DNA from 2 places in the Cupriavidus sp. GW823-FHT07B10 genome. Region 1 is predicted to be linked to the other one. Evidence: predicted binding sites of a transcription regulator. Region 1 holds the regulator's gene; the other holds the start of a gene.
The links. Region 1 encodes FNR, which switches genes on or off when oxygen is low (the NO sensors DNR and NnrR bind a similar motif). Its sites were predicted from a motif close to TTGATNNNNATCAA; they were not measured.

Region 1 (3,257 bases):
CACATACCGGACGTCGCTGTCAGCGAACTGAAGGCCTCGGACGCAAGAAAAACGGGTATCGGGAGCAAGGCCGGCATCGCCAACACCGCAGTGCCAGCCGGACTTTTGAACCAGATCTTTTGAACCGGATGGACTGTGGGGACGGGACGGGCATCGAAAACCTTCCGCTTCCCCTGCCCTGAACTCACCTTCTGGTATGAAGGCCGCCTGGCGCTGCTCGCCCGCTGCTTACCGCGGCTCACAAGACACCGCGCGATACCGCAATGTTGGCGATTGTATGGCATTCCCGCCCCCGCCTGCAACCATCATCCGTTGCCGGCGCAGCGCCGGCGCCTCAGAACACCAGGCAGAATCCATGCTCGGCCAGCGAATGTGGCAACAGCACCGCTCGCGCAATGCCAAGGCCGCCGAACGCCATTACCGCCAGGCCGGCCCCCAGGCGCACGCCGGGACGTCGCGACAGCGTACGCAAATAGCCTGACAGGCCGGAGAGCACCAGCAGGTTAGGCAGTGTGCCGAGCCCGAACACGCCCATCACGAGTGCGCCGGACGCCGCATTGCCCGCCAGCAGCGCGAGCGTGAGCGCCCCATAGACCATGCCGCACGGCACCAGCCCCCACGCCAGGCCCACGCCGTATCTCCGCGCCAGGCCGCCGCGTGCGCGCACAAAGGACGGCATGCCGCGTGCCACGCCACCCAGCCGGCGCGCCACCGCTGCGCTGGCACGCGACGCCAGCCGCTCCAGCCAGTCGACGGTAAACGTGTTGCCGCGCAGCAACCGCCAGCCCGACCACAGCAGCATGACGCTGCCCGCGCCGAACAGCCAGCGCTGCACCGGCAGATAGTCCTGTTTCCACGCCGAAGCACCGACCGCGCCTAGCGCGGCCCCAAGCAGCATATAGGTCGAGATCCGGCCCAGGTGCATTATCAGCAACTCGCCGAGCCAGGCGGCACGGCTGGGCACCAGACTGATCGTCGCCGCCGCGCCGTGACGCTGCTCCACGGCCAGCGCCACGCCGCCGCACATGGCGGCGCAGTGGACCCCGCCCAGCAAAGCCAGCAGAAAAACGCTGATCAGTACGCCAAGTGTCAATTCTCACTCCCTACCACATCACATCGCACGGTAAAATGCCGTTATCGCGCCCTCGCTGCCATTTCTAGCAGGTTCCAATTGCTCACCTCCATTCCCATTACCGAGATGTCACCACGCTGCTCCACCTGTGCGATGGGGCAGCTGTGCCTTCCGGTCGGCATGTCGCAGCAAGACCTCGCCAAGATGGACACGCTGGTTCAGGAACGCATCCGTGTGCACAAGGGTGAAACCCTGTATCGCATGGGCGATCCGCTCACCGCGGTCTATGCCGTGCGCTTTGGCACGCTCAAGACCCACGTCACCACTGAAGACGGCCGCTCGCAGATTACCGGCTTCCACCTGCCCGGCGAAATTGTCGGTCTCGACGGGCTGGGCGAGATGCAGCATGCCTCCGATGCCGCCGCGCTGGAGGACACCGAAGTCTGCGTGGTCCGCATGAGCGAGTTGCAGTCCCTGTCGGCAGACCTGCCGTCGCTGCAGCAGCAGTTCCTGCGCCTGATGGGCAAGGAAATCACGCATGACCAACTGATGCTGGTCACGCTGGGCTCGATGCGCGCCGAGGAACGGCTTGCCGCCTTCCTGATCAACCTCTCTGAGCGCCTGTCGGCACGCGGCTATTCGGCGTCCGAGTTCGTGATGCGCATGAGCCGCGAAGAGATCGGCAGCTACCTGGGCCTGAAGCTCGAAACCGTCAGCCGCCTGTTCTCCCGCTTTGCCGAAGCCGGCCTGATCCAGATTCGCCAGCGCCACGTCAAGCTCGTGGACATCGACGGCATCAAGCAGCTCTACAGCCGCTCCTGCTAAGCGGCCAAGGCGCTGCCAGGTACCGCATGCGGACATGGCAGCGCAGACCTCACACCGATCCGCTTATTCCAGTTCGTCGGTATCGCTGAGCCGCGTCGGCATGGTGTAGAGCGTCAGTCCGCTGGACAACGCGCAGAACACCCAGGCCATCAGGAAACCAACGGTGTAGACCGATTCGCGGGACGCTTCGATCGGCTGGCCGAAGAAGTTCAGGTCACCGGGATCCACCACCGAAAACACCGTCGCGGTCGCGAACCCGGCCATCAGGAACGCCGGCCAGAGTACCCACATCAGCCAGCGCAACCTCATGGCTGCCTCACAGCGGCAGCCTTGGGCGGCGCGGCGTCGGCCTTCTCGACCACCAGGCCATGGCGCGTTGCACCCTGCACCGGCATGTCCGGATGCGTGGATGCCAGCCAGATCGTCACGCCACACGCCACCATCGCCACCAGCGGGCCGCTCATCAACAGCCACGGCCACGGCTCCTTCCACCACGGATTGCCTTGCTGACTCATCTTGCCCCCTTCATCTTGACGACCTAGCTTCACAAATCGCGCGGCACGATGAAACTGGTGGATTGCCGGATTTCGGCATGCCCCCGCTCCGTGCCTTCGCTCGTCACCGTCACGTTGATCTTGTGCGTGCCCTGCGCCGCGGCCTCGATCGGCACGCGGATCCGGATCGGCAGCAACCGGTTGGACGTCGGCGCCAGCGATTCGGCCTGCTTGTCGTATTCCACGGTCAGGTTCTTCAGTTCGTCGCTGTCGGCGCGCACGCTGATCTGCATCGGCGCTTCGGTGGTGTTGATCAGCTGCAGGCGATAGACATTCTCGATCCAGCGGCCTTCCACTTCACGGCCGAGCGCACCACGGTCGCGGATGATGTCGACCTTCAGCGGCGTGCGCAGCGCGATCGAAGCCATGAACCCGGCCAGCAACGCCACCCAGATCACGGAATAAATGACCACGCGCGGGCGCAGCAGGCGCTTGCGTGATGCCGCCGCGGACAAGCCCTTGCGCATCGCGTTTTCCGAGGTGTACCGGATCAGGCCGCGCGGATATTCCATCTTGTCCATGACCTGGTCGCAGGCGTCGATGCAGGCGCCGCAGCCGATGCACTCGTACTGCAGGCCATCGCGGATATCGATGCCCGTCGGGCACACCTGCACGCAGATGCTGCAGTTGACGCAGTCGCCAAGCCCCGCCTTGTGGTGGTCGGTCTTGCGCGACCGGCTTCCGCGCGGCTCGCCGCGGCCGACGTCGTAGGTCACGACATAGGTATCGCGATCCACCATCACGCTCTGGAAACGCGCATACGGGCACATGTACTTGCACACCTGCTCGCGCATGAAGCCCGCATT
Region 2 (3,257 bases), on a different contig from region 1:
GCTGGGTTCGGCCATGGCATGGGTCTCCGGTCTGGGTGGATGCCGCATGGTAGCCGAACCGATCAAGCCGATTCGAGAGGCCGCGGCATCGGTGCCGCGGCCCCAGGTCATTCCGTGCCCGCGGGCAGGAAGCGCGGCGCCGGCGCCGAACGCGGCACCTCGCGCTCGCCCTGCCGGCACAGCCGATACGTGCCGCGTGCCTGGTTGTGCGGATGGCGCGCGGCCTCGTCCAGGGTCAGCACGCGCGCAAAGCACACGTCGGTGCCGCCCAGCAACGCCTCCCAGTGAGTGCTTGACTTGCCTGCGATGCAAGCGGCAATGCGGGCCTTCACCGCGGGCCACTGGGAACGGTCATACTGCGTGGCGGGGTCGATGTCGGTCAGCTCGAGCCGCTCGAGCAGCTCGCGGTAGAACTGCGGCTCGAGCGCGCCCAGCGTGATGGCGCGGCCGTCGGCGCAAGGGAAAACGTCATAGAACGGCGAATCGTGGAAGGGGCTCGGTTGCGGGCCGCCGAGCGTGCCGGCTGCGCGCGACACCTGCACCAGCGAGCCCAGCATGGCGACGATATCGGTGATGGCCGCATCCACCACGCAGCCCTCGCCGCTTGCGCGCGCGCTCAGGATGGCGCTGGTGATGCCGAATGCCAGGCCAAGCGCGCCGGTGGCATCGCCCATCACGGTCGGCGGCACCATCGGCAGTGAGCCTTCGCGCGCAGCCATCGACAAGAGGCCGGTCAGCGCGATGTAGTTGAGGTCGTGGCCGGCACTTTGCGACAGCGGGCCGGTCTGGCCCCAACCGGTCATGCGCCCGTAGACCAGGCGCGGATTGCGTGCATGGCACGCCTTCGGGCCCAGGCCGAGGCGCTCCATCGCGCCCGGGCGCAGCCCTTCGATCAGCGCGTCGGCGCCGGCCACCAGGTCCAGTGCGGCGGCCACGTCGTCCGCAGACTTCAGGTTCAGTTGCACCACGCGCTTGCCGTGCTCCAGCTCCATCTCAGGCGGCACGGGCTGGCCGCGCAGGATGCGGCGGGCATCCGGCGCGACCGGCCGGGTCACCAGCGTGACCTCGGCGCCCAGGCCGGCCAGCATCGCACCGCACAACGGGCCGGGGCCGATGCCTTCGAATTCCACCACCTTGATACCGCGCAGGGGCAGCAGGTTGCCACGCTCACTCATGATCGTCGTCTCCGGAATCGCCGCCCGCCCGGGCCATGGCCGGGGGACAGCTTGCATTGAATTGGTATGGGATGGGCCGTGCCTGCGGCAGCGCGGACGTGCGAATGCCTGCCGCGGGGCTCGGGAGCATGCTACGCGCCACGGCGTTGACGGGGCAATGGCCAAATGCTTCAGCCGGCTTGACGGAATCCGTCAGCCGGCCGGCTATCGCACGGCGAAATCGGATAAATCCGATCCGACTTGATCTAAATCGGGTCCTGGCAGGACACTAGGTGCCATGATGGTTCCAGATGGCGGTGCCGCCTCATGGCGCACCGCCTGCCGACAGCCCCCATCCAGGAGATTTCCAACATGACCAATATCGTGCTCGCCACCGACGGTTCGGCCTTCAGCGACGCCGCGGCCCGTTTTATCGCCGAAGGCAAGCTGCTGCAGAGCGGCTTCACCGTGCATGTCGTGCATGTAGCGCCGGAAGTAAGCGGCCAGGTGCGCGCCTTTGTCAGCAAGGAGACCATCGATGACTGGCACAAGGAGGCCAGCGAGAAGGCCATGGCGACGGTCTGCGAGATCCTGTCCGCAGCCAAGGTGCCGTTCGAGCGGCACCCGCTGCACGGCTTCGCGCCGGAGCGCATCGTCGCCTGTGCGCGCTCGGTCGACGCCGCGGCCATCGTGATGGGCACGCATGGCCGCGGTTCGTTCTTCGATGCGGTGATCGGTTCAGTCGCAGGCCGCGTGCTGGCGCAGGCCGAGTGCCCGGTGCTGCTGGTCAAGGCGCCGGAAAAGAAGGGTTGAGCAAAGTAGTGGAAAACCGGCGCCCTGGCGGCGCCGACCGGTAGACCTCAGGCGCCCCACAGGGGCGCTTCGTCCATCAGCGCCACCTGTTCGCGCAGTTCCAGGATGCGATCCTGCCAGTAGCGCGCCGTGCCGAACCAAGGGAACGCGGCCGGAAAGGCCGGGTCGGCCCAGCGGCTGGCGAGCCAGGCGCTGTAGTGCAGCAGCCGCAGCGTGCGCAGCGCTTCCACCAGCCACAGTTCGCGCGGCTGGAATTCGGCGAAGTCCTCATAGCCGGCAACGATGTCGGCCAGCTGGTCCTGCATGGCCGCGCGGTCGCCCTCGAGCAGCATCCAGATGTCCTGGATCGCCGGCGCCATTCGGCTGTCATCGAAGTCAACGAAATGCGGGCCCGTTGCGCCATGGGTGCCGCCGCGCGCGTCGTCCTCGCCGATCCACAGCACATTGCCGCGATGGCAGTCGCCGTGGGTGCGCAGCAGACGCACCTCGCCGGCGCGCTCATAGCAGCGGCGCACGCCGTCCAGCGCCAGGTCGGCCACCGATTGCCATGCGGGCAGCAGGTCGGCGGGAATGCAGCCGCTGGCGAGCAGCCAGTCGCGTGGGGCAACGCCGAAGGTTTCAAGATTTAGCGCCGGGCGCGCCTGGTAGGGCTGCGTCGCCCCCAGCGCGTGGATGCGGCCGATGAAGCGGCCGAGCCAGGTCAGCGTGTCGGAACGGTCCAGCGCCGGCTCGCGGCCGCCGCAGCGGGGGAATACCGCGAAACGGAAGCCGGCGTGATGCAGCAGCGTGCCAGCCGCGCCCGGTGCCAGCACCATGGCCGGCACGGCCGGGATCTCGGCATCGGCCAGTTGCTGCACGAAGGCGTGTTCTTCCAGGATGGCCGCATCGGTCCAGCGGCCCGGACGGTAGAACTTGGCGATGACCGGCGCGGCATCTTCGATGCCCAGCTGCCAGACGCGGTTCTCATAGCTGTTGAGCGCCAGCAGGCGCCCGTCGGGGCGCAGGCCGGCGCCTTCCAGCGCGTCCAGCATCAGCTCCGGCGTCAGGCCGGCGTAGGGAACGCCGGGGTCGGCCGGGGTGTCGGACGCGTGCATGGTGTCAGCCTGTCCCGCTCAGCGCGCCGGCTTGCGGTTGCCGCCGAGCAGCGCGGCCTGCGGCGCCGGACGGCGATTGCGCGCCGGTGCCGGGGCCGCGTCGTGCGGCTGGCGCGCGGGTTGCGCCGCGGCCCGTTGCTGGCGCGCCGGCTCCTGGCCGTCGCGGCGCGGTGCGGGATTGCGCGCGCCGCCGGCG

Region 2: the regulator FNR is predicted to act here: its motif matches at 1,416-1,429, upstream of AC1Q6V_RS02640 (universal stress protein).

The regions. Positions count from the first base shown of each region.
Region 1 is NZ_JBXAGS010000021.1:84,640-87,896, reverse strand. It holds gene AC1Q6V_RS29765 (sulfite exporter TauE/SafE family protein) at 335-1,093, opposite strand; gene fnr (fumarate/nitrate reduction transcriptional regulator Fnr) at 1,172-1,897, shown strand; gene AC1Q6V_RS29755 (hypothetical protein) at 1,961-2,206, opposite strand; gene AC1Q6V_RS29750 (membrane protein) at 2,203-2,412, opposite strand; gene ccoG (cytochrome c oxidase accessory protein CcoG) at 2,442-3,257, opposite strand, start outside.
Region 2 is NZ_JBXAGS010000001.1:535,259-538,515, reverse strand. It holds gene AC1Q6V_RS02650 (carboxymuconolactone decarboxylase family protein) at 1-111, opposite strand, end outside; gene AC1Q6V_RS02645 (CaiB/BaiF CoA transferase family protein) at 108-1,175, opposite strand; gene AC1Q6V_RS02640 (universal stress protein) at 1,527-1,967, shown strand; gene AC1Q6V_RS02635 (serine/threonine protein kinase) at 2,015-3,061, opposite strand; gene AC1Q6V_RS02630 (DEAD/DEAH box helicase) at 3,080-3,257, opposite strand, start outside.